2 regions of the Nitrincola nitratireducens genome follow, and region 2 is predicted to be linked to the other one. Evidence: predicted binding sites of a transcription regulator. Region 2 holds the regulator's gene; the other holds the start of a gene.
The links. The regulator FliA, encoded in region 2, starts transcription of late flagellar genes. The targets are predictions, from matches to a motif close to CTAAAGTTNNNNNNNNNNCNGCCGATA.
Positions count from the first base shown of each region.

Region 1: a site for FliA is predicted at 12,905-12,931, ahead of D791_RS10600 (flagellar protein MotY). Genes of this name have one in related genera too.

Region 1 is NZ_AONB01000011.1:32,212-54,103, forward strand. Features, by position in the region: gene nfsA (oxygen-insensitive NADPH nitroreductase) at 1-68, opposite strand, end outside; gene D791_RS10535 (ribose-phosphate diphosphokinase) at 82-969, opposite strand; gene D791_RS10540 (thymidine phosphorylase family protein) at 966-2,513, opposite strand; gene purU (formyltetrahydrofolate deformylase) at 2,745-3,599, shown strand; gene D791_RS10550 (CBS domain-containing protein) at 3,738-4,151, shown strand; gene D791_RS10555 (DnaT-like ssDNA-binding domain-containing protein) at 4,180-5,043, shown strand; gene D791_RS10560 (replication protein P) at 4,961-5,761, shown strand; gene D791_RS10565 (DUF3549 family protein) at 5,852-6,895, opposite strand; partial or broken gene D791_RS10570 (class II 3-deoxy-7-phosphoheptulonate synthase) at 6,897-8,245, opposite strand; gene D791_RS10575 (LysR family transcriptional regulator) at 8,311-9,225, opposite strand; gene argF (ornithine carbamoyltransferase) at 9,339-10,250, opposite strand; gene D791_RS10585 (aspartate aminotransferase family protein) at 10,315-11,508, opposite strand; gene grxD (Grx4 family monothiol glutaredoxin) at 11,781-12,125, shown strand; gene rnt (ribonuclease T) at 12,190-12,807, opposite strand; gene D791_RS10600 (flagellar protein MotY) at 12,988-13,824, shown strand; gene D791_RS10605 (argininosuccinate synthase) at 13,933-15,156, shown strand; gene D791_RS10610 (hydroxymethylglutaryl-CoA reductase) at 15,298-16,335, shown strand; gene D791_RS20950 (alpha-hydroxy-acid oxidizing protein) at 16,332-16,886, shown strand; gene D791_RS20955 (alpha-hydroxy-acid oxidizing protein) at 16,883-17,362, shown strand; gene D791_RS10620 (hydroxymethylglutaryl-CoA synthase) at 17,378-18,544, shown strand; gene D791_RS10625 (mevalonate kinase family protein) at 18,570-19,562, shown strand; gene D791_RS10630 (mevalonate kinase family protein) at 19,534-20,496, shown strand; gene mvaD (diphosphomevalonate decarboxylase) at 20,506-21,315, shown strand; gene D791_RS20960 (hypothetical protein) at 21,339-21,503, shown strand; gene D791_RS10640 (DNA polymerase II) at 21,506-21,892, shown strand, end outside.
Region 2 is NZ_AONB01000026.1:145-11,514, reverse strand. Features, by position in the region: gene flhB (flagellar biosynthesis protein FlhB) at 1-486, shown strand, start outside; gene flhA (flagellar biosynthesis protein FlhA) at 649-2,739, shown strand; gene flhF (flagellar biosynthesis GTPase FlhF) at 2,777-4,213, shown strand; gene D791_RS16850 (MinD/ParA family protein) at 4,226-5,041, shown strand; gene D791_RS16845 (RNA polymerase sigma factor FliA) at 5,067-5,777, shown strand; gene D791_RS16840 (chemotaxis response regulator CheY) at 5,882-6,253, shown strand; gene D791_RS16835 (protein phosphatase CheZ) at 6,367-7,098, shown strand; gene D791_RS16830 (chemotaxis protein CheA) at 7,112-9,205, shown strand; gene D791_RS16825 (protein-glutamate methylesterase/protein-glutamine glutaminase) at 9,239-10,474, shown strand; gene D791_RS16820 (ParA family protein) at 10,495-11,271, shown strand; partial or broken gene D791_RS20180 (hypothetical protein) at 11,271-11,370, shown strand, end outside.

The DNA.
Region 1 (21,892 bases), on a different contig from region 2:
GGAACGCTTTGTTCAGTAAATTTTCGGATTGAGCGGTGCTGGTTCAGTAAGTTGATAACGTCGTTCATTCAAAAACCTGTTTTAAAGTGAGTGTTGCATTATGCGTATCGCTTTTGACAAAGCATTTGCCGTTTCAATACGATTGCTGATATGAGGAATACAATCCGTGGTGACCACATTCGCTTTATTCGAAAGCCCTTCATAGGCATTTCCTGCAAAGATGCCATGGACACCAATGGCCGTTGCTCTTTTCATGTTCGCCGATTCAAGATGTTCCAGTGTTCGCAATATTGTACGCCCACTGGAAATAATATCATCTACAAGAACAGGGGTGTGCTCAAGGTAGGCGCTTAACTCAGGTGTTGAAATATTGACTTGATAATCGCCTAAACGTTCCTTTTCCAAAATTTGGAAGGGCGCTTTAGCCATTTCCGCGACCTGTGAAACCCATTGCTCACTTTCTGAATCCGGGCCAATGATAACTGGTTGGTTAATGTGCTGAGTAATCCACTTTGCGATCAGTGGTGCGGCTGGCACAACTTGAGTATTGATGGAGTATATATCTGACAGTGAATGATAGCGATGCAGATGCGGATCAATTGTAATTAAGCCATCAAACGCTTGAGATAAGAGTTTTGCAAAGGGTTTTGAGCTAACACATTCACCTTCGTGAAAGCGTTTATCTTGACGCATATACGCTAAATACGGGGTGACTAAAATGCGTTGGCGAGCGCCAAGCTCCTTTAGAGTATCGGCTAAAAATAGCAGTCTAAGAATCTTTTCATCAGGGTGAAACAGGTTGCAAAAAACGATACATGAATGATCAGCGCAGCGGTCATGTACTCTTAAATAGCTTTCGCCGTCTGGAAAGTGCCGCATTTCCAAGGAACCGGCTTCTGCCTGTAACCCATGGGTGATTTGAGCAGCGAGTGCGGCATCTGATTCAAGGTTAAACACAAGTGTCTTCATGGTCTTTCTTCTTTTTGGGTGTTTGGTTGGGGCGACAACTGGATGATATCTGGGTGGTTTAACAGATAATCAACAGCATAATTGAGTTCGCCAATGCTATCTGCATGCAAGGTGAGTAACAGGTCGTTCGGTTGGACAGTTTGGCCTAGTTTGGCATGGAGTTCTACCCCAGCTGCCGCATCGGCAGGCGCCCCAGCCAGTTTTGCAATTTTAGACAATTGGCGATTATCAATACCAGATACGACACCCGTCTCGTGAGCGATCAGTGCATAACGATAACACGCCACAGGTGGTGTCTTCATTCCCCCTTGTGCATTGCAAATGGCCATGAATTTATTCCATGCGGCCCCCGTTTCGATGGTGTCTAGCGCTTTTATCTTACCTTCACCAGGCGATAAGGGTTGAATCATTTCCAGCATAGCACCCGCGATCTCTGCAGCGCGTTGTTTTAGATCTTCAGGGGCGTTGGGCTGGTTTTGTAAAACGGCCAGTATGTCGTAAGCTTCGAGCGCTGGGCCAATACCTCTGCCCACGGGTTGGCTGCCATCCGTAAATAGGATTTTTAAGGTTAAATTGAGCTTCTCTGCAACGGCTTTAAAGCTATTCGCTAGCTTTTCCGCGGCGATTTGGCTGCGGACTTTAGCTGTTGGGCCTACAGGGATATCGATCAATACATGGGTTGCACCTGCGGCAATTTTTTTGGATAAAACCGACGCGATGAGTTGTCCTTCACTGTCAATATCCAAAGCACGTTCAACCTGAATGAGGATATCATCAGCGGGACTCAGTTTGACAGAACCTCCCCATGCAAGGCATCCGCCCACTCGCTTAACGACGTCCCGCATGTCTTCAATTGAAAGACTGACCTCGGTTAGAGTCTCCATTGTATCAGCCGTTCCGGCAGGTGAAGTGATTGCGCGTGACGATGTTTTAGGGATGGTCACTCCACAGGCGGTGAGGATTGAGATAACTATGGGGGTGGTCCGGTTTCCAGGTAAGCCACCGACGCAATGCTTGTCTAAAACGACTGGCAATTGCCAATCAAGACGACTGCCCGAGTTCACCATCGCTTGTGTTAAATAGGTAATCTCATCATCGTTTAAGTGATCATCACCGCAGGCTGTAATGAAGGCGGCAAGGTGAACATCGCTGTAATAGCCTTCAGCAATATCGTTGATGATACATTCAAACTGTTCAAGATCGAGCGTGTGTCCGTAGACCTTAGCTCTCACATGTGAGAGGGATTGAATCGGTTTTGGGTGTGATAACCAGATAGGGTCTCCGCTCTCGATTTGCAGGTGTTTCCAAGCGGATTCTGAAAAACCGACCTCATTCTCACTGAGTAGATCGGAGGTGATCATATTCAGCGATGCAACAATCGACTGACTGCCTGAGCTGGTCACTAACACTCTGGGTAGGCTATCGAATCCTTCAGAACGACAGACAGGGCTGTCTTTCCTTAGGTAAATGGTTGGCTCGTGATGAGTATCAATGCCTAATCTGCGGGCAGATAAGGGAGCCAAGCGTTCGGGGGCATAGGTCATAAACAGCGTCCTTTATAGATATGCATCATGTGATTGCATGACTCACTGTTTTTATTTTGTCATATGAAATCAAATGATTTTGATTCTAAGTAAAGCGAATATTTCATTGATGTTCAATCCTAAATCCGTTTCTGAAAAGGAAAACACTTCACCGGTAGGGGAATCAAGTGTTAGTAGACTGAGGTAGTTCCTGTTAAAATCGACGTTTTGTTTAGCAGATTAGGGTATATCATGGATCGCCGTTATCGCCTTGTATTGTCATGTCCCGACCGTGTGGGCATTGTCTCAATGGTCAGTAATTTTATATCCAGCCACGGCGGCTCAATTGCCGATGCGAACCAGCATACCGATCCCGGCTGCAATTACTTTTTTATGCGTGTTGAAATTTGTGCAGCGACCTTGCCATTCTCTTTAGAGGCATTGAAAGAAGCCTTTAGACCGATTGCGCAGTCATTCAATATGGAGTGGGATATTACCGACTCCGCTAAACCAAAGCGCGTTGTGCTCATGGCCAGTCGAGAGTCCCATTGCTTGGCTGATCTGTTGTATCGTTTTCACAGTGAAGAACTCTTTTGCGAAATTCCCTGCGTCATTTCAAACCACGATAAACTGCGAAGCATGGTAGAGTGGCATGGAATTCCGTACCATCATGTACCTGTAGATCCAGCGGATAAGCAGCCGCATTTTGATAAAATTGAACAGCTCATCGCTGAATACCAAGCGGATGTAGTCGTGTTAGCGCGTTACATGCAAATATTGCCCCCTGCACTTTGCGAGCACTTCCCGCATCGCATTATTAACATTCATCACAGTTTCTTGCCTTCTTTTGCCGGGGCTAAGCCATATCATCAAGCACATGAGCGGGGGGTGAAATTAATTGGTGCAACCTGCCATTATGTGACAGAGGATTTGGATGCTGGGCCAATTATTGACCAAGATGTGACGCGTATTTCCCATAGGGATCATCCTGATGACATGGTTAGATTGGGCCGTGATGTGGAAAAATCAGTACTGGCAAGAGGCTTGCGTTGGCATCTTGAGGATCGTGTGTTGGTGCATGGCAATAAAACAGTCGTATTTGCTTAAGTCTTCAAGTACTTAAGCGAATTCGAGTTACGAATTTAATGTGCCGACACCTCTCAACCATAAAAAATACGCTACACTTAATGTGAGATAGAGATACGTGACACTCTCTATTAAGTTTAGCGTTTGGAGGAATCAGACATGTTAAGATCTGTCAAAGCTCAAGATTATATGGCCACTAAGCTTGTGACCTTCCACCCCGAAACCGATTTGTTTGATGCCATTAGTGCGCTCCGGGAGTACAAGCTTTCTGCATTTCCCGTGATCGATGCCGAAGGAGGGCTCGTCGGTATTTTGTCCGAAGTGGATTGTTTACGTGCGATTTTAAGTCAAACCTATCATGAGGAAGAGATGGGAAGCGGAGGGCATGTATCTGACTATATGTCGACGCAGGTTGATACGGTTCCGCATGATGCGGACATTATTGCCGTATCAGATATTTTTATTGCAAAAGGGCGTCGTTGTTTACCTGTTGTTAAAAGTGGGAAGCTGGTCGGGATGATTTCGCGCAGCGATGTTTTAAGAGCGGTTGAAGACTTTGCAAAGGATGGCTAATGACCCCTGCACAATAGTTGAGTCCAGTATGAGTGACTTTTTTCCAGAAAAACCGATTTTGTTTTACCCCTCGTTAGCGAAGCGTTTTGGAGCTGATGAGGCCATTTTGCTTTCGCTGCTGAGGGACTCATTGCTATTGAATGGTTTACCAGACGGAAAAGGCTACACTGAGGTCATGTTTTCAAATCGCCAATGGCATGACTTGGCGAGTTTCTGGGAAGTTGAGTACCTCACGCAAATTGCAGAAAGTTTGAGTCGGCAAGGTGTGTTAGTGCTTTCTATCGGTACTTCGGGTACGGTTAGAGTCAAGGCAAAGATGGGGTCCAGTTCTACAACCCATCAGCCGCAGCAGGTGAGTGCTCATGCCGCTCCCCCTGTTGTTTCGGTCAGCACAGAGAATACCCTGCCCGTGTATGATCACTTGCCACCCAGAGCCAAGCCGGAAGCACCTAAGGTTACCCGCGGGCCTGCACCGACGTTTGGGGGGACGAATGGCTGGCGTCGACAAAAAGACGAGTTGGAGGCCATTTTTGAACAGCACGAAGAGCGCAACCAACGGATGGTACCCATGTCAATGCACTGGAAGCCTTCGGCTGCATTTCACGAATTTTTAGCACGCCATTCGATTCCCAGTGAATTTGCTCAGACCTGTTTGGATGAGTTTGTACTGTATTGGTTGGCTAAGGATAATAAGCGTGAAACCAATTGGGATCAAAAGTTCCTCGCTTGGGTTAAGCGTGAATGGGTTAAGCAGCAGTCTCAAGAGGCGCGTGACAAGCGTTCAGATCAATTATTGGCAGGTAGTGTGAATGAAAACCCCCGACGAGATACTCGCGAAAGCCGAAAACGGGTTACCGCGGCCATCATGGACATCAAGGATACCGACTGGTAGTCAAGATGCCGTCTCAGAAACCAAAGAGTCCGAGTTAATTTCGGTTAAAACCAAGTCGCATGTCAACATGATTTTTGCTCGCTTTATGGCTATCTACGGTCATAAGTTCAAAAGCTGCTTTGAGACAGAGCACGAGATACGTTTAGCCAAGCGAGAATGGGCATTAAGTTTGAGTGGCTATAGCGAGGCAGAGCTTGTGGCTGCCGTCAATCGCTGTAAAGAAACACTGGCTTGGATGCCATCTATTTCTGAGTTTTTGAATATACTGCGAAGTTTGCAGGGCGATTTTGGTTTGCCTTCCGCCTATAAAGCCTATACGGAAGCCTGCTTCCATGCTCATGAACCAAGTGTCTATGATTGGACTCATCCTGCGGTGTACTTTGCGGGTCAAGAAGTGGGCTGGTTTCGTTTACGAACAGAGGAGGAGGGGCAGGTGTATCCTGCATTCCAGCTTGCGTATGAGCAACTCTGTCGACGTGTTCGTCAGGGTGAGTCGCTTCACATACCTGTACGCAAAGGGATCGAAGACAAACGTGATACAACAACAGCACTTTTTATCGCCGACTTTGCGAAGGAGCAAGAGGTGTCACCCGAGTTGGCAGCAACACTGTTATTCTATTTAACAAAGCCGAAAGGCTCACGTGTGCGTGAGCGCTTTCGAGAGCAATCGGTTGCTAAAGTCAAGTCTTTGGGCTTGACCTTAGATTTACCCGCCTGATGCAGTGTCCGATAGGGTGCTAACGGGTATTCCAAGCCCAAGCTGTTTTTCGAACGTCACGCTGAATCCAGTGTGACGTTCGACGGCCTTCTAGTGAGAGGAGGCTGAGCGTTTTTGTCCAAGCATGGCACCTATTGCGTGTCGTAATGCGTCGGACAGTCCATCGTGTCTAAAGGCCTTTAGAATTAATGCGCGCATTTCTGGCAAAAACATTAAGTCAGACAAGATGCGAGTAAAGGCTTGTTGTCCTGCGTCGCAAATGGCAAGTCTTTCCAAAAAAGCGTGTAAGATCTCGGGTTGATACAGGCTGGTTAGATTTCGAGTGGCAACGGCCAGTAAAACCTCAGTGTGGGTTGCGTAAGCGCTTGAGAGAACGTTGATGATCATCTCATCACGAGTCTGTGTGAGCGTTGTGTTTGAGATGGCTCTGACCAAGGCCGCAATCATGTCGGGCGAACACTCCTCGTGTTCGAGTAATTGGTTTAAATATTGACTCAACGTACTGAGAAGCGGATAGCTTGGCTGGCTGTGTTCAAGCAAACGCGAGATGGACAGCAGTAGGGGCGTCGGTAATGAGCCAAAGTTCGTGCATAGGGATTGCTCATTCGTGCCTTGATCCAATCGGACGATGAAATCAGCGATGCCTTGCAACCCCAGGTTTTCCCAATACTCATACGGGCGTTGAGCCGATAGGTACTGCTGAACGTCTTCATAGTACTGGGAGGCGGGTTGCCCTAAGATCAAGGCGGCTTGCGCATGAAAGATCGCCATTTTCTCTGCATCGGGTGTGAAAGAGAAAGGATTGTCCTTAAGGGCATCTTCTTTATCGATATCAGGCATTAGCGCATTCTGTAGCAAGCGGTTCACGATATCATCGCGGGCAGCCTGTACTAAAAACCCTTGTTCATCTAACGGGAACTTCAAAAACCAGATGAGGTTTTCATCCTTCTTTTTGGGATTCCACATCAGCATGCCTATCCACGCGTGATGGAGAAATGGCATAGGATAGGGCACTAAATTCTGCTCAACCTTGGTAAATACATCCGTTGATAGCTTGCTGACACGGCGGCCCATATCAAAAAGACGTAAACGATTGTCTTTATGGCTGAGAAGGGAGCTAAGCAGCTTTTCCATATCAGCCCCGCGCGTGCTTCAAGGTATCGGCAATCAGAAACGCGAGTTCCAGCGACTGATCAGCATTGAGTCTTGGATCACAATGCGTGTGATAACGGTCAGCGAGGCCTTCTTCAGTAATTTGAAAAGCACCACCAATGCATTCAGTGACATTGTCGCCTGTCATTTCAAAATGTACCCCGCCTGCGTATGTGCCTTCGGCTTTATGAACTTCGAAGAAGCCTTTCATCTCGGTCAAAATGGCATCGACACTGCGTGTTTTATAGCCATTAGAAGCTTTAATAATGTTGCCGTGCATTGGGTCAGAGCTCCAGACCACTGGGTGTCCTGAGGCCTGAACGGCTCGAACCAAAGGCGGTAACAGTTCTGTGATGGCATTGGCTCCCATCCGCGCAATCAGTGTAATGCGACCCGGTATACGGTTAGGATTTAACGTATCAAGCAAGGTGAGTAAGCTGTCGATTTGAGTGCTTGGACCAATTTTAATACCGACAGGGTTATGAACACCTTTCAAAAACTCAACATGAGCATGGTCTGTTTGACGAGTGCGATCCCCTATCCAGAGCATGTGTGCTGAGCAGTCGTACCATTGTCCTGTCAAACTGTCTTGACGCGTCAAGGCTTCTTCATAGTTCAGCAGTAAGGCTTCATGAGAGGTGTATAGTGAAGTCTCGTGCAGCTGAGGTGTGTTTTGCGCATTGATGCCGCAGCTTCCATAAACGCCAGTGTTTGTGTGATTTGATCGGCAAGGTGTTGATATTTTTCACCTTGAGGACTTTTTTCAACAAAGCCTTGGTTCCAGCGGTGTACCTGATGGAGATCAGCATAACCACCCGTTGCAAATGCACGCAATAAATTGAGTGTTGAAGCGGATTGATGGTAGGCCGCAATCATGCGTTGTGGGTCAGGCTCACGTGCGGCTGCAGTGAATTCGATATCGTTGATGATATCACCACGATAGCTCGGCAACTCGATGCCGTTGATGGTTTCAGTGCCTGCTGATCTCGGTTTGGCAAATTGACCAGCAATACGGCCAATCTTAACAACCGGGCAACTGCCTGCAAAGGTCAGCACCACTGCCATTTGCAATAAGACTTGGAAGGTGTTCCGAATTTTATTGGCATTAAACTCCAAAAAGCTTTCAGCGCAATCTCCGCCTTGCAATAGAAAGGCTTTGCCTTGTGCAACCTCACCGAGGGACTGAGTGAGTGAGCGAATTTCTCCAGCAAAAACGAGTGGAGGTAATTGGCTCAACTGGGTCTCGGTTAATGCAAGGCTGGCTTGATTTGTGTAGACAGGCTGTTGGGCGATGGGTTTAGTACGCCAGCTTTTGGGGCTCCAATGTTCCATAAATACTCTTATCATATGGCTTGTAAAAGCCTAGAGTTTACGGTTTTGGCGCTAATAAACAAGGCTTAGGCTGTTTTTATCCCGGGTAAATTCCGGAAGGTAATGTCTCTTGCAGTGTTCAAAAAATCTTGCATGAACTCTGCCTGCACTTGCTCCTCCCGAATCGCGGCGTAAAGCGTGCACCATAGGCCTTTTTCACCTAAGGGCTTAGCTGCAACTAAATTACGTTGCAAGTACTCTTCAACCGCCCAGTTAGGAAGAGCTGAAACGCCGCGGCCACTGGCCACAAGTTGCATGATCATGACGGTTAACTCGGATGTCCGTGTATGATTCGGTTCAACGCCCGCCGGATCAAGGAAGCGAGTGAATACATCAAGTCTTGATTGATCAACAGGGTAGGTAATCAGGGTTTCAGATTTTAGATCGCTCGGCTGAACACAACGCTGATGGGTAAGCGGGTGTTTAGTGTGCATGACGAGGATAGACTCGTAACTAAAGAGGGGGATGTACTCAATGCCGGCTTTAGGCTCTGGATCTGAGGTAATAACCAAATCCAGATCCCCACGTGCAAGGGCCGGTAAGGGTAAAAAGCTAAATCCAGTCGATAAATCCATTTCAACTTCGGGCCAGTTGTGACGAAAGTGATCAATTGTTGGCATTAACCAGTCAAAACAACTGTGGCATTCAATGCAAATGTTCAATCTTCCCGTTTCTCCGCCGGCCAGTCGAGCAATGTCTCTTTCGGCATTTCGGATCATTGGTAGCAGTTCATCGGCAAGGGCGAGTAGGCGTTTGCCTGCGCTGGTAAAACAAATAGGTTTGGTTTTGCGAATAAATAAGGAGCAATTCAGGCGATCTTCGAGGTCTTTGATTTGGTGAGACAGGGCTGATTGAGTCAGGTGTATGCGATCAGCGGCTTCGACTAAGCTACCCGCATCACGAAGTGCGGCCAGTGTTTTCAGATGACGAAATTCTACCATGCCAGACTCCGGCGAATGAATGAAAGCTGTACACCGAATAGAGAAAGCAAATGCTGACTCTATCCGGACAAAGTATAGCGATAGATCCTTTCAAGCTCTAGCATCTAAGTCAATCAGATGAGGTCCTTTAGCAAAAACTCGATAAGCGCTTTCTGGGCATGCAATCTATTTTCGGCTTCTGGGAAGGCCACGCAACGTTGATCATCCATCATGTCGGCACTGACTTCTTCACCGCGGTGAGCAGGCAAACAGTGCATAAATAAGGCATCTTTATTTGCAAGATCCATGAGTTGCGGAGTGACTTGGTAACCTCTGAATTCACGAATACGCTCACGTTGCTCGCTTTCTTGCCCCATTGAGGCCCAAACATCTGTGACGACTAAATCAGCCTTGTCAACGGCCTCTTCAGGTGCTTCCAATAGCGTTATACGATCGGCATTTTGTGCAACAAGGTCGGCATTTGGCTCAAAGCCCTCAGGGCAGGCAATGTTGAGTTTAAAGTCAAATTGGCGTGATGCGTTAATATATGAGTTACACATATTGTTACCATCGCCGACCCAAGCAACCGTTTTGCCTTGTATGCTGCCACGATACTCATGAAAAGTTTGCATATCGGCAAGCAATTGACATGGATGGAAGTCATCCGTTAATGCGTTGATTACGGGCACCGATGAGTATTCAGCAAATGTTTGTACCAGTGCATGGCTAAAGGTGCGAATCATTACGATGTCGACCATCGATGAAATGACACGTGCACTGTCTTCTACGGGTTCACCTCGTCCTAGCTGGGTGTCTCGGGGCGATAAAAACATTGCATGACCCCCAAAGTGAGCCATACCCGTTTCAAAGGATACGCGTGTTCGCGTAGACGCTTTTTCAAAAATCATCGCCATAACACGGTTTTTGAAAGGCTCGTAAATCACGCCTTCGTTACGCATTTGTTTTAATTCGATCGCCCGAGCAATCAGTTGATTCAGTTCAGCAGGCGTTAAATCAAGTAAGGTGAGAAAATGTCTTTTACTCATAAATTAAGCCGGCAGCGTAGCTGCCGGTTCCAGAGGTCAGTTTTTATCAGAGGGTTTCTGAGAATCAGGCGTCAGCCTCATCACCCGCATAAATACGAATGAGTTTAGAAACCGTATGGATCATGAGGTCGGCCTCGTTCTGGCTCATGATCAAAGGTGGCAACAAACGAACAACTCGTCCGCCACCTGTTATGTTTAACAGTATTCCTTTCACTTTGGCAAGTACGGCTAACTCGGTACCTGCGTCTGTGAGCTCGATACCTATCATCAAGCCTTTGCCGCGAATTTCTTTTACATAAGGCGCGTCTGCGAGCTGGATATGAAAGCCATCGAGTATGTACTGCCCGAGTGACGCTGCATGCTCACAAAGTTTATCTTCTACAATGGTGTTCACCACAGCGAGTGCGGTAGCACAAGCAAGGGGGCTTCCGCCATAGGTTGTGCCATGATTGCCTGGGCCAAAGACTTCTGCCGCGGCACCGCGTGCTAGGCAAGCTCCGATAGGGAAGCCATTACCCAATCCTTTAGCCGTTGTCACGACATCAGGCATAATAGACGTATGTTGGTAAGCAAAGTACTTACCTGTACGCCCATTGCCTGTTTGTACTTCATCTAGCATCAGAAGCCAATCATTTTCGTCGCAGATGGCACGAAGTTGCTCTAAATACTCGTTCGACGGAACATGAATACCGCCTTCGCCCTGAATGGGTTCAACCAATATGGCGACAACATCGTTATTGTTTGAAGCAATTTGGCGAATCGCGTCGAGATTGTTAAAAGGAGCACGAACGAATCCGCTGACTAAAGGCTCAAATCCTGCTTGAATGGCACGGTTGCCTGTTGCACTTAGCGTCGCCAGTGTGCGTCCATGAAAGGAGTTTTCCATAACAATGATCGTAGGCTTGTCGACGCCGCGATTGTGTCCGTAGCGGCGCGCAATTTTAATTGCTGCTTCATTCGCTTCGGCACCTGAGTTGCCAAAAAAGACGTTATCCATGCCAGATACAGACGCGAGCTTTGCTGCCAGCTCTTGCTGTAAAGGGATCGAATATAGGTTAGAGCAATGAATTAACTTTCCTGCTTGCTCAGAAATAGCCTTAGTAATTGCAGGATGCGCGTGGCCCAACCCTGTGACGGCAATTCCGCAGAGTGCATCAAGGTATTTGTGGCCGTCAGTGTCATAAATCCATGCTCCCTGGCCATAATCAAAGGCTACTGACATGCGATTATACGTATTCATAAGGGGTTGCATGGTCATCTCGTTTTTCTCCCTACAACGCAAAAAGGCAGCCCTAGCTGCCAAAAGACATGTATTCTAGGGTGTGAGTGATCATTTGGCAATTGCCAGAGAAAAAATCATATTTTGATGCTTGAATCTTGCAATTCTGACATCATAGTTAAAGAAGGAAGCAAGAGTATCTGATAGTATTACTCAAGAATTAAGTAGGCTTGGTTTAAGTTTGCTTTCGAGCATGGTTGCGTTGAATCGACCATGGTTACTCACAACCCCATAGTGTTATAGGTGCTTTAATGAGCGTAGTTGATGTTATCAAAGAGCAGATCGAGTCAAATCCTATCCTTTTATACATGAAAGGGACGCCTCGCTTTCCTCAGTGTGGGTTTTCATCCCGTGCAACTGAAGCCTTAATGGCTTGCGGAGAAAGATTCGCGTTTGTCAATATTCTTGAGCATCCAGATATCCGCAGTGAGCTACCAAAGTACGCAAACTGGCCGACCTTTCCTCAGCTATGGATCAATGGTGAGTTAGTTGGTGGTTGCGATATTATTACCGAATTGGCGGCTACAGGTGAGTTGGCTGAAATGGTAAAGGCTGCTGCAGCTGCATCAGGCGCTTCTGAAAACGCTGAGTCTTAAGCCGAATTCAGTATGGCTGATCTGCGTAAGAGCGATCAGCCATTTTTGATGATTGGATAAGCGGTTATCGTGTATCCAGTACAAGATCCCAGCCACCCATATCTTTCCAGCGATTCACAATCATGCAAAACAGCTCGGCTGTTTTTTCCGTATCGTAAACAGCAGAATGCGCTTTTTTGTTATCGAAATCGATTCCAGCTACTTCGCAGGCTTTGGCAAGTACGGTTTGGCCGCATGCAAGCCCTGCCAGTGTTGCTGTGTCGAATGTGGAGAAAGGATGAAAAGGATTACGTTTAAGTTGGCAACGCTCAGCGGCTTTGAATAAAAAATTGTGATCAAATGTGGCGTTGTGTCCAACCAGTATGGCTCGTTTGCAACCATTGGATTTCACAGCTTTGCGAATGGGCTTGAATAGGGTTTCAAGGGCATCCGCTTCATTGATGGCATTGCGAGACGGTGCCCAAGGATCAATGCCCGTAAAGGCTAAAGCAGATTGTTCGATATTTGCACCTTCAAAAGGCACTACATTTGCGCTATAAGTGCTGTCTATGTGCAAGTAACCTTGTTCGTCCATAATCAGCGTAACGGCTGCGATTTCCAGAAGTGCATCAGTTTGCGCGTTAAATCCTGCCGTTTCGACATCAATAACGACGGGCAGGTATCCGCGAAAGCGGTCGGCCATATTTGTTTTATCGGATGACTGTGCCAAAAAAAATCCTTACTCTATGCTCATGTGTTAAGGGTATTCTATCAGTCTGTGTTATTGAGTGAAACGTCATCTAAATAATCTGTTGTCTTTGCCGATAAAGACTCAACGATAATGTGGAAAGGCCGTATTGTGTTCATGAAGTGTTGGTGTAAATTGTCCTTACTTGCGTTGTTGATCTTGCCTGTCATCGTGCAAGCGGTTACCTTTCGGCCGACCATTGAAACAGCTGCATGGGAAATTGATATGTCCCCCTTTATGTGTCGGATGACGCAGCGTATTCCTTCTTTTGGTGAAGGAGTATTCGAGCAGGAGGCTGGCGAAAATCTAGTGTTTAGATTGACGCCAAGTCAGCGCCAGCAGTTAAATGGTTCGGTGCGACTTGTGGCCGAGATGCCGAATTGGCAACCTGGGCGTCAGCCTCAGGCCATTACTGAGTTGAGCGTCAGTCAGGGACAGGTTGTGGTTCAAGGCGACTCTGCAATTCGAATGCTGGCAGCATTGCATAATGGCTTGTTTCCAACCTTCAGTGCACAACAGTGGTTCCAGACTTCTGAACCCGTCACAGTGGGGATATCGTCTGTGAATTTTGCCCCTGCCTATGATGATTATCTTGATTGCTTAACCCAGTTGCTGCCTGTTAACTATCGGCAGATTGCTCGAACCGCTGTTTTATTCCCCCCTGAGCAGTTTCGATTGTCGGATGCCACCACCGAGCGCTTGGATCAGATTATTCAGTATGTCTTAACCGATCCCTCGGTTCAGCAGATTTTTATTGACGGGCATTCCGATAATGTCGGGCGCCGCTTGTTAAATCGTGATACGTCTAGACGCAGAGCAGAAGCCGTGACGGAGTATCTGGTTGGCCGCGGGGTGCCTGAAGACATCATTATTATGCGCTATCATGGTGACCGCTATCCTGTTGTCGATAATGATACCGAAGAAAATCGCACACGAAATCGTCGCGTGACAATTCGACTTGAGCGTGAATAGAGGCAGAAACGGAGTCTTTCTGTTACACTCTGCAAAATACGTATTAACGTCTTTCTTACAGCTACTCGCGGTGAGTGGCTGGTTTCAGTGATCTGGAGCACATTAAATATGTCCGATATTAAAAAGGTCGTTTTAGCCTACTCTGGCGGCCTGGATACATCAGTAATTGTTCGTTGGCTACAAGACACCTATGCCTGTGAAGTGGTGACCTTTACGGCAGATATAGGGCAAGGTGAAGAAGTTGAGCCAGCCCGTGCAAAAGCCGAAGCCTTGGGTGTAAAAGAGATTTACATCGAAGATCTGCGTGAAGAGTTTGTCCGTGATTACGTATTTCCAATGTTCCGTGCCAATACCATCTATGAAGGTGAGTATTTGCTGGGCACATCCATCGCACGTCCATTGATTGCAAAGCGTCTAATTGAAATTGCGAACGAGACCGGTGCTGATGCGATTTCTCATGGTGCAACGGGTAAGGGTAATGATCAAGTGCGCTTTGAGTTGGGAGCCTATGCTCTAAAACCTGGCGTGAAAGTGATTGCACCTTGGCGTGAGTGGGATCTGACGTCTCGTGAAAAGCTCATGCAGTACTGCGAAGAGCGAAACATACCTGTTGACTTCAGCAACAAGAAAAAGAAATCACCTTACTCTATGGATGCAAACCTTCTGCACATTTCCTATGAAGGTGGTGTGTTGGAAGAGCCTTGGGCTGAAGCAGAAGACGATATGTGGCGTTGGAGCGTCAGTCCTGAAGAAGCACCGGATCAAGCAACCTATCTTGAGTTGACGTATGAGAAAGGTGACATCGTTGCAATTAATGGCGAAGCCATGAGCCCTGCGACAGTGCTTGAAACTCTGAATAAAATCGGGGGAGCAAACGGTGTTGGGCGCTTGGATATCGTTGAAAACCGCTTTGTGGGAATGAAGTCACGCGGATGCTATGAAACACCGGGTGGCACCATTATGTTGAAAGCACATCGTGCGATAGAATCAATTACCTTGGATCGCGAAGTCGCTCACTTGAAAGATGCGCTGATGCCACGTTATGCCGAGATGATCTACAATGGTTTTTGGTGGTCTGAAGAGCGCAAAATGATGCAGCAGATGATCGATTACAGCCAGCGTCACGTCAACGGCGATGTCCGCGTTAAATTGTACAAAGGAGCGGTCTCAGTGGTTGGGCGTCGTTCAGCCGATAGTCTTTTTGATGAAAGCATTGCTACTTTTGAAGACGATGCGGGTTCTTACAATCAAAAAGATGCAGAAGGGTTTATTAAATTGAACGCGCTGCGCATGCGAATTGCTGCAAGCAAGGGTCGGAACCTGCTGGATTAATTCGCTCAGGATACAAATAAACGCTAAAAGGGCCCTTATGGGTCCTTTTTGTTATAATGCCTCTATCTTTAACCCTAAGTCGATGATTGCATAAGCCCGAAGGGGTCGCTAAAATTCGTCGTTTCTCTGACTCAGTAACCTATGAAATCTCACAAGCTACTTCAAGCCCCTATCCCGATGCGCTGGGTAGGTCCGCTTAAAATCACGGGTGAAACCTTAAATGAAAAGGTGAGTGTGCCGCTCGCAACCTACGAAATTCCTTTATGGCATTCGGTGGGGCGTGGTGCACGAGTTTCGATGCTCACTGAAGGTATTCGGACCAATGTTATTGATGAGCGAATGACGCGATCAGTCTTGCTTGAGGCAGAGGATGCTTGGGCCGCGCATCAAGCCTTGGTATCGATTAAGCAGCGTCAGCCTGAGTTGAATGCAGTGGTGGCCAGAAGCAGTCGTTTTGCGCAGCTTATTGATATGCACAGCCAAGTGGTCGGTAACCTGATGTATTTGCGTCTGGAGTTCACCACGGGAGATGCCTCTGGACACAATATGGTGACGAATGCAGCCGATAAGCTGATACCTTGGATCCTGGCTGAGTACCCTCAGCTGCGCTACTCGTCTATTTCGGCCAATTATTGCTCTGACAAAAAAGCGACAGCCGTAAACGGGATTCTCGGACGCGGGAAGTATGTGGTCAGTGAAATACTCATTCCGCGCGATATTTGTGAGCGTCGTTTAAATACCACGCCTGAAAAAGTTGTCGATCTGAACATAAAAAAGAATTTAATTGGCACTCTAATCGCCGGTGGAATTCGTAGTGCAAATGCACATTATGCCAATATGCTGCTGGCGTTTTATCTGGCAACAGGGCAAGACGCTGCCAATATTATCGAGGGATCGCAAGGGATTGTTCATGCTGAGGTCAGGCAGGGTGATTTATATTTCTCATGCACCTTGCCGAATGTGATCGTTGGCAGTGTTGGTAATGGTAAAGGGATCGATTTTGTTGAAGAGAACTTAACACGGCTTGGCTGTAAGGCAGATCGACAGCCTGGAGAAAATGCTAGACGCTTAGCCGCCATCTGCGGTGCTGTGGTCTTGTGTGGTGAGTTGTCTTTGTTATCCGCGCAAACCAATCCGGGTGAGTTGATGGAAGCGCATATTAAATTGGAGCGCTCATGAGCGATCAAACCAACGAGCGGAAAATCGAACATATTCGAGTGATTGAGCAGGACCCGGAGACGGATCGTCAAGGTGCTTATTTCGATCGAATTCGTTTGACGCACCGGGCGTTGCCAGAAGTGTCTCTCGCTGAAATTGATCCCAGTGTGGAGTTTTTAGGTAAAAGACTCAGCTTTCCTTTGCTGATCTCCTCAATGACAGGAGGGGATCATGAGCTGGTTAGGCACATTAATAAAAACCTAGCGCTTGCCGCTGAGGCGTGTCAGGTTGCGATGGGGGTTGGATCGCAGCGAGTGATGTTTTCATCTGAGGCTGCAAAAGAGAGCTTTTCGCTTCGCCCATTTGCACCCTCCGTTCCTTTGTTTGCGAATATTGGCGCGGTGCAGTTGAATTGTGGCGTGGGTTATGAAGACGTTATGCGTGCGGTTGATGTTTTGCAGGCCGATGCGCTGTATTTGCATTTGAACCCTCTGCAAGAGGCAGTTCAGCCTGAAGGCGATACGAATTTTGCAGGTCTGTCAGCGGCTATCCAGCGCTTCAGCAACGCTTGACTCTGCCTATTATTTTAAAAGAAGTGGGGTCTGGGCTATCACCAGCGGATATTCGTTTAGGGCTAGGAGCGGGAGTTCGTTATTTTGATGTCGCTGGCAGCGGTGGGACATCTTGGAGCCGAATTGAACACCATCGTCGCCAGTTCGATGCAACGGATTTAGGTTTGAAATTCCAGGATTGGGGGCTGCCAACGCCCTTAGCCTTGAAGTTGGCCGAGCCTTTTTTGGATCAGGCCACTTTGATTGCCAGTGGTGGTATAAGAGATGGGATTGATATGGCGAAATCTGTTATACTCGGCGCCTCGCTTTGCGGGGTGGCAGCTCCATTATTACAACCTGCCATGGAATCAGCGGATGCGGTCATAGCTGCAATCGAAAAACTGCGGCGTGAATTTGTTACGGCGATGTTTCTGCTCGGTACGTCAGATTTTTCAGCACTGTACAGGAACAAAGCGCTTATTGTTGAAGAGCGTTGAGGAACTTTAGCAGATATGTCAGTGGGTATAGACGAAATCAGTTTTTATACGTCCAACTTTTATCTTGATTTAAGGACGTTGGCTGCGAAGCAGCAAACTGACCCAGAGAAGTACTATACCGGTATCGGTCAAGAGAAGATGGCAATGGCAACGCACGATGAAGACATCGTGACGATGGCCGCTAATGCCGCTTTACCTTTGATCGAGCGTATAGGGACAAACGCGATTTCAACTCTATTGTTGGCCACAGAAACAGGTATTGACCAATCCAAGGCTGCCGGTATTTATGTGCACCGTTTATTAGGGTTGAATGCGAATTGTCGAGTGGTTGAATTAAAACAGGCTTGCTACAGTGCCACGGCTGCATTGCAGATGGCGTGTGCCTTGGTGGCACGTCAGCCATCCACTAAAGTGTTGGTGATCGCGTCGGATATCGCACGTTACGATCTTGATACCCCCGGTGAAGCGACGCAAGGCTGCGGTGCTGTTGCCATGTTGATTAGCCATAATCCACGTATCATGGCGATTGATGCAGAAGTCGGCAATTACACCGATGATGTTATGGATTTTTGGCGGCCTAATTATCGTTCTACAGCGTTGGTTGATGGCAAGTACTCGACAAAAATATACTTAAAAGCATTGAAGAAAACCTGGGATAGCTTTTCTGAGGTGAGTCGAATTGGCTTCAATGATTTTAGTTACTTTTGTTACCACTTGCCATTTAGTCGGATGGCACAAAAAGCGCATCAGCATCTAGCGAAATCAAATCAATGTGAGTTGTCAGCTGAAGGGATTGAAGCGCAAATACAACCTACGCTTCGCTATAATCAAATTATTGGCAATAGCTATACCGCATCGATTTATATTGGTTTGTGTTCGCTACTGGATAACGTTAAAGAAAATCTGGCGGGTAAAAAAGTTGGGTTTTTTAGTTATGGCTCTGGCTGCGTTGCTGAGTTTTTTAGTGGCTCTATCCAAGAGGGCTATCAGGCCTGCTTACATACCCAGCGCCATATGGATATGTTGGCCGAGCGCCAAGAGCTTAACTATGATCAGTATCTAGACCTGTATCGTTATCCTGACCCTCGCCAAGGCGAGTCTGTTGAGATACCGAAAGCCACGTTAGGTCGCTTTCGCTTAGCTGCGATTCATCAACATAAGCGTGAATATGTCGCCTGTTAGGCGGCATATTAAATTACGTTAGTTCATGATGTCAGCATTGGCGCCCGGTAAGTTAATTCTGAGTGGTGAGCACTCTGTTGTCTATGGTGCGCCCGCCCTTAGCTTGGCACTTCGTCGTCACACACGTGCTCAGTTTTTGCCAAATGACTCCGGTTTTTTGGAAGGGCGAATCTCTCATGCCTCCGCTGCATTTTTGCCCTTTGCAATTAACCATTTAACCTCATTGAAGCATCGCCTTGATGCGCGTTACGAGTTGTTTCTTAACGGCGAATTATCCATTCAGCAAGTACTTGATCATCCTTCACAACTCTTGCTGTACACTATTGCGGTTTCGATGGGTGCTGATGTCGAAAGAGCCTCCGGTACGTTGCATTTATCCTCGGATTTATTGGTTGGGTCGGGCATGGGCTCATCTGCCTCCGTCATTGCCTGTTTATTAAGTTTATTTGCCCCAGCTCCCTCAGATGTTGCCGACTTTGTTGAGCAGGTGCGATTTTGTGAGCGCCTTCAGCATGGCCGTGGCAGTTTAATCGATGCGGCCAGTGTGTCTTACGGTGGGATTATCTGCTTACGACAGCAAGAGGTGTCCCGGTGTGATCATCTGCAGTTACCGCCGGGATGTTTTTGGATTTACACGGGTGCGCCTTCAACCAGTACGGGAGAGTGTGTTGAGCAGGTGCGTAAGTCATTTGCCCACTCGAGTATATGGCAGGCGTTTGCTGAGGTCACCGATTCATTTCTTGAGGCACAACCGGATGAGGTGCCAACCCTTATACAGCAAAATCAGCGGTTACTAGAGCGTATAGGTGTAGTACCCAGTGCTATACAGTCTTTAGTCCGTCAGATAGAGTGTTCAGGCGGAGCCGCCAAAGTTGCTGGTGCTGGTTGTGTTCGTGGGCCTCATGCGGGATTGTTGCTGGCTTGGTTGCCTGAGGGCACACCCGCTCAGCTGGAGTTACCTGCTCATTATATTTGGGGAGAGTTGGACATTGAGTATCAAGGCGCCTATCCGTTCTGAATTTCAGGATTTTCCAGTGTGTGTGTCAGCCCCCGGCAGTTTAATGCTGATGGGAGAGCATGCGGTTCTTCATGGTCATCTTGCGTTGGCGTGTGCCGTGGATGTCTTTGTGTACATTGGCGTTCGTTTGCGTGAAGATGATCAGGTCAGCATTGATTCTTCACTGGGGCAGTATCAGTCATCGCGAGATGTCTTGGCAGACGATGCCCGGTTACGGTTTGTGTTAGCTGCAATAAAAGCATGGTCAACAGAGCTTCCCCAAGGACTTGATGTCAAAATTCGGGCTGAGTTCTCACATCAGGTTGGGCTGGGCTCGTCAGCTGCGGTGACGGCCGCGATGATGGTGGCGCTCAATAGGCTTACGGGCACTCAGTTAGAGATAGACGCTCTGTTTAAGCGAGGCTTAGACGTTATTCATTCGGTTCAAGATGGACGAGGCTCGGGGACGGATTTGGCGGCGAGCTTAAAGGGCGGTATCGTGGCGTATCGTTATACACCATATTTCTTAGAAAGCATTCCTGGTCAGCCCGAGATCGCGTTATTTTACGCTGGCTATAAAATGAAAACTCCAGACGTCATTCGACTGATTGAAAAAAAATGGCAGAGTCAGCCCGATTTACTGAATTCACTCTATCAATTGATGAATCAAACAACGGAACAGGCGCGTTTAGCGATCCTTGAGCAGGATTGGCCGAGGCTAGGCAGCTTGATGAACGTCTATCAGGGACTTATGGATGCACTGGGTGTCAATGATCAGACGCTGTCGTTGATGATCTATCAACTGCGTATGCAGCCGGGTGTATTGGGGTGTAAAATTTCAGGGTCAGGTTTAGGTGACTGTGTCATTGCCTTAGGTCAGACTCAGCAAAGCGTGGGTGAACAAGCCTTCGCTCTGACAATATCCAATCAAGGCACAGAGGTTATGGGAGGCTAAAACGTAGCAATGATGACGCCACATGAAATAGTAAAGCCTTGGTTAAACGAGGGTGTAAATCCAGTTAAGTCTGAAGAGCATTTTGCTCCGAGTAATATAGCTCTCTGTAAGTATTGGGGTAAGCGGGATAAGTCGCTTAACCTCCCGATCAATCCTTCGTTATCGGTATCCTTGGCTCATTTGGGAACGCACACCCGCTTAACACCCATCGACCATGCTGAAGACGAGGTATGGCTGAACGGTTTGTGTTTATCCGAGGATTCGGCATTTAGCAAACGGGTATCCCTCTTTTTAGATCTGTTTAGAGCCTCTAAGCCGACCTGTTTCAAAGTTGAGACGCGTAACTCAATCCCGACTGCGGCTGGCTTAGCGTCTTCTGCTTCAGGCTTTGCGGCTTTAGCGCTGGCTGTGAATGACAGTTTTCAGTTAAGCCTTGATGCTCAGCCGTTATCGGTGTTGGCGCGTTTAGGAAGTGGCAGTGCCTGTCGATCTTTGTATGATGGGTTTGTTGAATGGCAGATGGGTGAGCGGACGGACGGTCTGGATAGCTATGCAATCCCCATGTCCGAAACCTGGCCAGACTTGTGTATTGGTCTCGTGAAGGTCGATGCACGAGAGAAAGCAACGGATTCACGCAGTGGCATGCAGCGTACCCTAGAAACGGCACATTTGTATCAGAGTTGGCCGTTACAGGCAGCAATGGATATCCAGGCCATTAAAGACGCCATACGAGCGCATGACTTTGCGTGTTTAGGTGCTAAGGCGGAGCATAATGCTATGTCCATGCATGCGACGATGATGCGTCGTGGCCCCCCTTAGTCTATTGGCAACCCGAATCCTTAATGGCAATGCAGACGGTTTGGAAACTGCGTGCACAAGGCTTGCCCGTGTATTTCACCATGGATGCTGGGCCTAATCTCAAACTACTGTTTGAGAAAGCGTCAGCGAATGATGTGCTCGCTCATTTCCCAGACATTGAAGTGATTCATCCCTTCGGTTTGACCTAGAGGTGTCTCGGGGATTTCCGCTGACTCGTCAGCAACGCGATACTGAGCAAGGAATGCTGCTTGAGTATTGGTTACAGACCCCTGAGGGTGCGCAAGTTGTGCGTGTCACAGGTGAACATGCCGTGTGTTTTGTCTTGCAAAGTCAGCAAGCGAAAGTGCAGCAGATTTTAGCGTCATTGACGGGCTGGTATGCGCGTCATTTGCCTTTAAAAGATCTATTGCAGCGGCCCGTTTCAGCCTTGTATTTTTCCCATTTAAAAACCTACCGAGAAGCCTTGGAGCGTTTACAAGCTCAGGGTATCACCTTAATGGAAGAGGACATTCGTCCGGTTGATCGTTATTTGATGGAGCGTTTTATTTTTTCAGGTGCTCAGGTGTGTAACACCCCC
Region 2 (11,370 bases):
CTGAAAATGACGATGCAGGAAGTGAAAGATGAAATGAAAAATACCGAGGGTAAGCCCGAGGTGAAGGGGCGTATTCGTCAGCTACAATATGAAATGTCGCAGAGAACAATGATGAAAGATGTACCCAATGCAGATGTCGTGATTACCAACCCGACACATTACGCTGTCGCCATTAAGTACGATCAAAGCCAAGGCGATGCTCCCGTTATTATTGCGCGCGGTGCAGATTTTGTCGCCCTAAAAATTCGTGAGATAGCGCAACAGAATGATGTCCAGATCCTATCATCACCGGCCTTAGCACGTGCACTGTTTTATGCAACGGAGGTTGGAGATGAAGTCCCAACAGGTTTGTATACAGCCGTTGCTCAAGTGTTAGCTTATGTCTACCAATTAAAAAACACACCTTCCTATAATCAGTCTTCAATTCCACCGCCAAGAGAGCAAGATCTTGAAATTCCAGAGACTTTTCGAGTTGATCCTGATTAATTTGGCTTGAAAATTGCATAGATCCATCAATAGGTGTTGTTTGGCTTTTTTTGTCAAAAAAATGGCGTTTTATGGATCGCTCTAAATAGCCAATAGGTTTCTATATCAAATATTTTATCTTTTTAGTCATTATGTTGACGGTTGGGTGTTGTGGATAGAGGTGTGTTTGTACAGAGTGCGAAACGAATAGGGCAGGGGAATATAGGTATTCCTTTGTTGCTGTTGGTGATATTGGCCATGGTGACCTTGCCTATTCCGCCTTTTTTGTTGGATGTTTTTTTTACATTCAACATCGCTTTATCGATTGTTGTGTTGTTGGTGTGTATTTATGCATTGCGCCCTCTGGATTTTGCGGTATTTCCAACCATTTTGTTAGCGGCGACGCTTATGCGTTTGGCGCTGAATGTGGCCTCTACACGCGTGGTGCTTTTGAATGGTCATGAAGGTGGTGCTGCTGCGGGTCAAGTTATTTTAGCCTTTGGTGAAGTGGTTGTTGGCGGTAATTATGTTGTGGGTATCGCTGTTTTCATGATTTTGGTTATTATTAACTTTGTAGTGGTAACGAAGGGGGCTGGCCGTATTTCGGAAGTGAGTGCTCGATTTACCTTGGATGCGATGCCGGGTAAACAAATGGCGATAGATGCGGACGTGAACGCAGGGTTGATTTCACAGGATGAGGCGCGTGAGCGTCGACAAGAAGTGACGCGAGAAGCCGATTTTTATGGGTCTATGGATGGTGCATCAAAATTTGTTCGAGGGGATGCAGTTGCGGGTATTTTGATCCTAGTGATTAACCTGCTGGGTGGTTTGGGAATCGGTATGCTTCAGCATGGTTTGGATTTTGATACAGCAATGAAAAACTACTCTTTATTGACGATTGGTGATGGGCTTGTCGCGCAATTGCCCTCATTGCTTTTGTCAACAGCGGCCGCGGTCATGGTGACACGTGCAAACTCATCTGAAGCCATGGGGAGTCAGGTATTTACGCAAATGTTTTCATCGCCTAGGGCGTTGTTTGTTGCGTCCGGTGTGATATTTGTGATGGGTATTGTACCTGGTATGCCTCATTTTGCGTTTATTTCCCTAGCGGCTGTGGCAGCGGGAATTGCCTATATGATTCACAGTCGACAGGTGAAACAAAAAGAATTTCAGCAGTCGGAAACCGATTTGCCCGATGCAGTCGTTGCCGAAGAAGAACAGCGTGACTTGAATTGGGATGATGTAATGCCTGTAGATATGGTGGGTCTGGAGGTTGGTTACCGCTTGATTCCCATGGTGGATAAGATGCAGGGCGGGCAATTACTGGGTCGGATTAAAGGTGTTAGGAAGAAGTTGTCTCAAGATTTAGGGTTTTTAGTACCGTCTGTTCATATACGAGACAATCTTGATTTAATGCCAGGTGCTTATCGAATTACGCTGATGGGTGTTATCTCAGGTGAAGGGGAGGTGTATCCAGACCGAGAATTGGCAATTAACCCGGGGCAGGTCTTTGGTAGTTTGAAGGGGGTGGCGGTTAAGGATCCTGCGTTTGGTTTAGATGCTGTATGGATTGAGAAGGGACATAAGGAGCATGCGCAAACATTAGGTTATACTGTTGTTGATGCGAGTACGGTTGTTGCAACCCATTTAAATCAGATTTTGCAAAATAATGCCCATAATTTGATGGGGCATGAGGAAGTGCAGCAGCTTTTGGATATGTTGACTAAAACATGCCCTAAATTGGTTGAAGAATTAGTACCCAAAAAGCTTTCGGTCAGTGTATTGTTGAAAGTATTACAGAATCTATTAATGGAGCAGGTATCACTTAAGGATTTTCGGTCTGTCGCTGAAGCCTTGGCTGAAGCTGTTGATCGAACGCAAGATCCCTTGGCGTTAACGGCGGCAGTACGGGTAGCGTTGTCACGTTTGATTGTTCAAGGAATTAATGGTTCAGATCAAGAATTACCAGTGATTACCTTAGAACCTAGCTTAGAGCAAATGTTATTGGGTTCTATGCAGCAGGGTCAGCCGTCCGATGAAACCTTAGTGTTGGAGCCTGGGATGGCAGAGCGTTTGCAAACCTCATTGGGGCGTGCAGCTCAGCAGCAGGAGATGATGGGAAAGCCGTCGGTATTATTGGTTGCCGCTCCTGTAAGACCCTTGATGGCAAGATTTGTTCGATATGGTGAGCATCAAATACATGTGCTTTCCTATCAAGAAATACCTGAAAGTAAACGGGTGACCATTGTTGCAACGGTGGGTGGTAATTCGTAATGTGGATGAATGAGCGCAGTTTCGGTAAGGATCAATTATGAAAGTGAAACGTATTTTTGCTCCTGATATGCGACAAGCAATGAGGCGTGTCAGGGAGGAGATTGGAGCGGATGCGGTCATTATATCGAATCATCGAGTCGCCGGTGGTGTTGAAGTGGTTGCGGCTCGAGAGGAAGATTATGAGCAAGCTCAGGCCGAAATGCTGCGTTCAAAATCTAGAGCGGTGCGGGAAGAGAAGGCCGCTGTGCCGCGCGCTCAATCACGTCGTTCTGATCCTGATTTGGCTGAAGAGTTAAAGCGTGTTGAACGAAAAATATCCGAGGCGCGTCGTGCAGTAGAGCAACCTATCCCAGTGTTGGATCATACGCAAAACAAGCAGATTGATGATGAAGACGATGAGGAGTTAAGGTTTATTTTGAGTTCTCTTAAAACTCAAGATGATGCACGATCACGAGTCGTGTCTAAGGACTCCTTTGCATCGGACGATTGGTCGGATGCACCACCGCCTGCTGCAAGAAATGTACGCCAGTCGCCACCAGAGGATGACTTGATTCGCGTTATGCAGCAGGAAATACATCAGCTTCGCTCCATGATGCAGGAGCAGATTGTGCGTGTGCAGGAGCCACCCGTTCGTTCTAAGCCTGCGCAATATCAGCCACCCACCATGGTTATTCGAGAGACGGAAGCTCGTTTACAGCAAATGGGCTTAAGTGCTCGACTGGTTCAGCAATTGGTGTCCTCAATCGAATCAGACTTGTCTGAGGAGGATGCGTGGCGAAACGCATTGGGCCGTTTTGCAGATGCTATACCTGTCGTTGGCGAAGAGTTTATAGAGCGGGGTGGTATGGTTGCCTTTGTCGGGGCAACAGGAGTTGGAAAAACAACAACGATTGGCAAGTTGGCTGCTCGTTATGTTTTGCAGCACGGCAGCTCTAGTTTAGCGTTAGTCACAACTGACTGTTTTAGGATTGCTGCACATGAACAATTAAAAACCTTTGGGCGCATTTTAGACGTGCCTGTTCGGGTTGTGGATGAAAATCACAGTTTAGAAGAAGTGCTGTTATCCTTGAGAGGAAAGCGATTGGTTCTGATCGATACAGCGGGGATGAATACACGTGATTTAATGGGTAAAACTCAGATGGAAATGTTCTCATCTGTGTCAATGAGAATAAAGAAATTGTTGGTGTTTTCCTGCTCAAGTCAGAGACAGTTGTTGCGCAGTACCTATGAAATCTATAAAGAACTGAATCTCAACGCCTGTGTATTGACGAAAATGGATGAGTCAGGCAGTGTGGGTGAGGCCTTGAGTCTCGTGGTGGAAAAACAGTTGCCAATAGCCTATGTCACAGATGGTCAAAAAATTCCAGATGATTTGATTGTTGCGCAAAGGAGAGATCTCGTAAGCAGAGCGGTGGTTGTTTCACAGCGGCAGTCATCGGATGATGAGTCTGATCCTGTCTTTCGAGCAGGCTAGTAAGGGCATCATATGAAACAAGCTCATCCAGTAAAAGTCATTGCGGTTACAGGTGGAAAAGGAGGGGTTGGGAAGACCAATGTCTCCGTGAATCTATCCACAGCCCTAAGTGACATGGGGCGACGCGTTGTATTGATGGATGCAGACTTGGGGCTTGCGAATGTAGATGTTTTATTGGGTTTACGACCAAAAAGAACAATTGCAGATGTGTTAGATGGTCACACGACATTGGCAGATGTATTGGTGCGTGTTGACGACAACATGTGGATTGTTCCTGCATCTTCCGGTACTCAAGAAATGACGACTTTGTCAGAACATCAGCATGCAGAATTAATTTATGCGTTTAATGATATTGCTGACTCGATGGATGTATTGATCATTGACACCGCTGCAGGTATTTCTGAGTCAGTGGTGAGTTTTGTCAGAGCCTCTCAGGAAGTGTTGGTGGTGGTGTGTGATGAGCCGACTTCAATTACGGATGCCTATGCGTTGATCAAAATGTTGAATCGAGATCATGGGATGACGCGCTTCAGGATTCTCGCTAATATGGTTCATTCAGATACAGAGGGGCGGCATATGTTTAATAAAATTCTGACTGTAACGGATCGCTTTCTGGATGTAACCCTTCAATATGTCGGGTCAATACCTTATGATGAGTCAGTTCGAAAAGCAGTTCAAAAACAAACGCCTGTTGTTAAAGCTTTTCCGAACAGTAAATCATCGCTTGCTTTTCGACAGCTAGCCATCAAAGTAGACAGTTGGCCTGTTTTAAAAAGCCCAAGGGGACATCTTGAGTTTTTTGTCGAACGATTGGTTCAGCGAATTTAAATACAACATCAGACGAAGAAGCTGCATGTATAATCAGCTCCAATTTACGCCCAGCCACGAATTGGTTGAACAGTATGCACCACTTGTGAAGCGAATTGCTCAGCATTTGATGGCGCGCTTGCCTGCGAGTGTGCAGCTGGATGATCTTATACAATCAGGAATGATTGGTTTACTTGAGGCCGCGTCAAAATATGACATGAGTAAAGGAGCCAGTTTTGAGACCTATGCGGGTATCCGCATTCGTGGAGCGATCATTGATGAGGTTAGACGTGGTGACTGGACGCCTAGATCGGTTCATCGAAATGGTCGTCGTGTCGCTGAGGCTATGCGTCAGATAGAAAGTCGTGAAGGGCGGGATGCTTCTGATCGAGAAGTAGCCGATGAGCTCGGTATCTCATTGTCCGAGTACCATGCTTTGTTGCAAGACTCTATGGAAGCGCGTTTATTCAGTGTGGATGAGCTAACAGAGGAGTCTGATGAAGGATCAGCTTTGCAGTTTGAAGGGGATAATCTAAGCCCATCTGATGAAGTGAGTCAGGATGCCTTTCGTAGTGCTTTGGTTGCAGCGATAGGTGATTTACCTGAAAAAGAGCGGTTAGTTTTGGCTTTATATTACGATGAAGAGCTAAATTTAAAAGAAATAGGTAGTATTCTTGGGGTGAGTGAGTCTAGAGTAAGTCAAATACACTCTCAAGCCGCCCTGAGGCTTAGAAGTCGTTTAAAAGGTTGGAATTAAGTAGTCGCTTTTGTTTGAGATATCGACAAACCGTGATTACTATAGATGATAGTGAATTATGTTTTTAGTGATCATAGCTGGGGGATAGTGTCTTGAAAAAAGACATCAGAATTCTTGTTGTAGATGATTTTTCTACCATGAGACGAATTATTAAAAATCTGTTGCGTGATCTCGGTTTTACCAATGTCGATGAGGCTGATGATGGTAGAACGGCATTGCCTATACTAAAACAAGGTCGAATTGAATTCTTGATCACAGACTGGAATATGCCCGGTATGACAGGAATAGACCTCCTTAAAGAGGTTAGGTCCGATCCTGAGTTGGCGCATATACCTGTTTTAATGGTGACGGCTGAAGCCAAGCGTGAACAGATCATCGCTGCGGCGCAGGCTGGTGTGAATGGCTACGTCATTAAGCCTTTTACGGCTGTGGTGTTGAAAGAGAAAATTGAGAAGATTTTCGAACGCATTACCTAATCGATGTTTTCGTGTGCTCATTACAACAAGAGTTAAACAATGAATAGTCAAATTGCCAATTTAGAATACGAAGGACTCGAAGAGCTACTAGCCAAAAGGCCAGAGAGTTGGTTTTGGCAATTGATCAGGGTCAGTTGCACACAGCTATTGATTTGATTAACCAGCTCCAGCAAGCGAGACACCAAGTTTTTTACAATGAAGTAGGGCATCTAACCCGCGGTTTGCATGAGGCAATTAAGTCATTCTCAAGTGATATTGGTGAAAAAATTGGCAGTGGAGCTGTTACATCATCAGGGATGCCATCGATGTCGGATGCTTCTGATCGTCTTGCTTATGTGATCGAACTAACCGATAAGAACTCGCATGAGACAATGGATCGTGTTGATAAATCCTTAACACTAGTTGACCGTTTAGATCATCAATCTGAGCGATTTAGAGACTTGTTGTTATTAGTCGGGCAGCTCGAGGGTGATTTTAAAGCTTTGGACGGTGTCTATGACCGAACTTGTATGGTCAAAAATGAATCAGAAAAAACAGTGGCTGAGTTAAAATCAGTCTTAACTGAAATTTTAGTGTCACAAAGTGTCCAAGATATTACAGGTCAGCTTATTCGGCGTGTTATTACCTTAATGACCCAAGTTGAAGCCCAGCTCGTTAAATTAATGGAGATGGCGTCAAAGGTTGAGCGGTTGAGCGGCATGGATGTGTCTAAAAAAGTAACGAATCCAAGTAAACAAGCTGAGGACCAGATTAAAGCACAAGGTCCTCAATTAAAAAATAAAGAAGCTAACGCAGTGTCTAATCAGGATGATGTTGACGATCTGTTGTCAAGCCTAGGCTTTTGAATAGGGGATGTCTATGAGTTTGGATGTCGATCAGGAAATACTAGAAGATTTCCTCGTTGAAGCAGGTGAGATTCTAGAACAGTTGTCTGAACAGCTCGTCGATCTTGAGCAAAGGCCAGATGATCGTGATTTGCTTAATGCTATATTCAGAGGTTTTCATACCGTAAAAGGCGGTGCCGGCTTCCTTCAGCTTGATCCAATGGTTGACTGCTGCCATCAAGCAGAGAATTTATTCGATTTGCTCCGAAACGGTGAAATTAAACTCACAGCCGCACTTATGGATGTGGTTTTACAATCTTTAGATGCTGTCAACGTCATGTTTGACAATGTTCGCAATGGAGAAGCACCTCAGCCCGCATCAAATGCACTCCTTGCGCGTTTGAAGGCTTTTGTTTCCGGCGAGGTGGAGGACTCTCCCGAGCCAGTTACGGCTAAGCCAGCTGCACCTGCACAACCAGCTCCCTCTGCTGTAAAAGCGGAAGTCTCACCATCGCCTTCGTTGAATCCGAACACTCCAAATGACGAATTTGATTTGTTGCTAGGAGAAGTCGCTGGAGCATCTAAACCTGCCTCTAAAGCAAACACATATGATACCGACGATGATTTGATTACTGAAAGTGAATTCGAAGCACTGCTTGATGAATTGCACGGATCTGGAGGAGCGCCTGGTAAATTGCCCGATTCAGCCGCTTCGATGAGTTCCGATGAAGAGATAACGGAAGACGAGTTTGAAGCGCTACTGAATGACTTGCAGGCCAAGGGGGAAGGTGCATTTGCATATGTGTCCCCGACTCCATCATCGCCTCCGACAAAATCTTCATCCGAGTTCGATACGTTTATCAAAGATGATTACTCGTCTATGTCGTCGAGTGGGGCTGAAGATAACGGAGCAACGAGAGCCGCGATCTCTGCTCCTTCACCTGTTGCTCAAGCCAAAGTTGTTCAAGAGAGTAACGTCCGCGTTGATACCGCGTTGCTGGATAAAATCATGAACATGGTGGGTGAGTTGGTTCTGGTTAGAAATCGCTTGGTGCGGTTGGGCGGTGCGGGTGATGATGAGGAAATGTCTAAAGCCTTGGGTACATTGGACATGGTCACGGCAGATTTACAGACATCCGTAATGAAAACACGGATGCAGCCGGTTAAAAAAGTGTTTGGACGCTTTCCTCGTCTAATTCGAGATTTATCAAGAAGTTTGAAAAAAGAAATTCGTCTCGAGTTACGTGGTGAAGAGACGGACTTGGATAAAAACTTGGTTGAAGCTTTAGCTGACCCTCTAATCCACTTGGTTCGAAATGCTGTTGATCATGGCATTGAGTCGCCTGAAGATCGTGAGATGATGGGCAAGCCAAGAGAGGGGCATGTTTTGCTCTCGGCGGAACAGGAAGGCGATCATATTCTATTAATCATTCGTGATGATGGCGCTGGTATGGATGCGGAGAAATTGCGTCGTTTGGCCGTCTCTAGAGGTATGCTTGACCCAGAAGCTGCTGCTCGTTTAACTGATCATGAATGCTTTAATTTGATTTTCCAAGCGGGTTTCTCGACAAAATCTGAAATTTCAGATATTTCAGGTCGTGGCGTTGGTATGGATGTCGTCAAAACCAAAATTACCCAGCTAAATGGAACCTTGGCAATTGATTCTGTTCTTGGACAAGGTACTCAGATAGCGATCCAGGTTCCACTAACGCTTGCCATTATGCCGACCCTAATGGTGACTTTAGAGGAGCAGGCATTTGCGTTGCCTTTGGTGAATGTTAACGAAATCTATAATTTGGATTTAACCAAAACAAATATTGTGGATGGGCAACAGGTGATCATTGTTCGTGATCGAGCATTGCCATTATTTCACTTGAAACGTTGGTTGGTAAAAGGACGTGAAGTTGCCGATCTGCCAGAACAGGGGCATGTTGTTATTGTTTCGGTTGGTACTACCCGAGTCGGCTTTGTTGTTGATCAATTGGTAGGACAGGAGGAAGTGGTCATAAAACCATTGGGGTCTATTCTACATGGAACGCAAGGCTTATCTGGGGCAACAATTACGGGTGACGGGCGGATAGCACTCATTATCGATATTCCAAACCTTTTGAAACGCTATGCAGAATAGTCGGTTTAGCTCGATTGAGTGGGTGATTTCTGTATGGCGGTAAAAGTATTGATCGTTGATGATTCGAGTTTTTTTCGCAACAGGATAGAAGAAACGTTAGGAAGTGATCCGCGAATTAAAATTGTTGGGACTGCCGTAAATGGTACTGAGGCTGTAGAAAAGGCAACGCGTCTACGGCCGGATCTTATAACCATGGACGTTGAAATGCCAAAAATGAATGGTATTGAAGCGGTAAGGCAAATTATGCAAGTTGCGCCAACAAATGTGTTGATGCTGTCATCCTTGACTCATGAAGGAGCAAGGGTGACGTTACGTGCATTAGAGGCTGGGGCCGTTGATTATTTGCCTAAAGATATACGGGCTTGGATGGATCGGTCGAGTGATTTGCGTAAGGAATTGATTGATCGAGTTGTTGCATTAGGAACCTCTCGTAACTTTAATACCAATGCCGCGTTTGGTCGGAGCCCTTCGGCGAGCGGGTCCTCGACGACAATGGTATTCCGGCCGGAGCCTTCTGTTCCATCTGTCGGCTCTACACGAGATGTGGAAGTAAAAAGTGCTCTAGAGGCGAGGCGTCAACACGTGTCTAGAGTGCACTCAGGTCAAGATCAGACAGTCAGTGGATTATCGGCTCGGCAACAAGATTCTCTTTCAAAAGTGTCTACCTCTAGCCTTGCTAAACCGACTAAACTTCCAGACTGTCGATTGGTTGTAATTGGGGCGTCTACAGGGGGCCCGGCTGCGTTGCAGGCAATTTTGACGCGTATCCCGTCGAATTTTCCGCATCCAATTTTGCTTATTCAGCATATGCCTTCTACGTTTACCAAGGTGTTTGCAGAGAGGTTAAATCAGCAGTGTGCTATTGAGGTACGAGAGGCGGTCGACGGTGACCGTATGAGGCCGGGTCTTGCGTTACTTTGTCCTGGCGGTATGCAGTTGATGATTGATCCGCGCCAGACGGATAAGTTGAAAATTATCCCAGGTGATGAGCGTTTAACGTACAAGCCAAGTGTTGATTTTACATATGCATCCGCCGCACGGCTTTATCAAAGTAAAGTGTTAGGTATTATTTTGACAGGAATGGGAGCGGACGGTTGTGAGGGTGCACGTCGGCTTAAAGAGGCAGGCTCTGTAATGTGGGCTCAAAGTAAAGAGACATGTACCATTTACGGTATGCCGCAGGCCGTTGTGAATGCGGGTTTAGCCGATGCCGTTTTGGATTTAAATGATATTGGTGATCTCCTGTCTGCTCCGAATGGCAAAAAGTAGACCGTTAACAGGAAAGAAATATGCAGGTTTGGGCGGTTGCGAATCAAAAAGGCGGTGTTGGTAAAACAACAACAGTTGTTTCTATTGCGGGTCTCTTGTCGGAGGTGGGTTATAGAGTTTTGATGGTGGATCTTGATCCTCACGGTTCACTGACTAGCTATTTTAGATTTGATCCTGATGAGATAGAGTTGAGCGCTTATGACTTGTTTGAACGGCCAGATTTAAGCTCTTCTCAAGTTAACTCATTGATTGTTAAAACGGATAGTGAAAATATTGACTTGTTGCCAGCCTCGACTGCCTTAGCAACGCTAGAGCGTAAAGCGGTTGGTAAGGAAGGGTTGGGTTTACAGGTTGCGAAAGCGTTGCGATTCTTAAAAGATCGATATGATTACGTCATTATTGATAGTCCGCCTGTATTAGGAGTTTTAATGGTCAATGCGCTTGCCGCTTGTAACCACCTTATCATTCCTGTCCAGACTGAGTTTCTCGCGTTAAAAGGTCTTGAACGTATGATTAGAACGATTGATATGATCAATCGAGCTAGGAAAGCAAAGTTGAATTACACAATTTTGCCCACTTTTTACGATAGACGAACACAGGCATCCGTTAGCAGTCTCCGAGAGTTGCACAATGTCTATGGCGAGAAGGTGTCAGGCGCTGTAGTCCCTGTTGATACTAAATTCAGAAATGCGAGTATCAAGGGGGTTGTACCCTCAACATTGGATTCTGGAAGTCGTGGTGTTCATGCATATGCTCGGTTACTACGAAACCTATTAGAGCATCGTAAGGGGGCGTAATGGCGGATCAGAAGCAAGTTGTATATGAGTACTTAGAGGCTCTTTTACTTGATGTCGACGAGTTCGATATTGATGAAAGTCTGGCAGGGCTTGATCAAG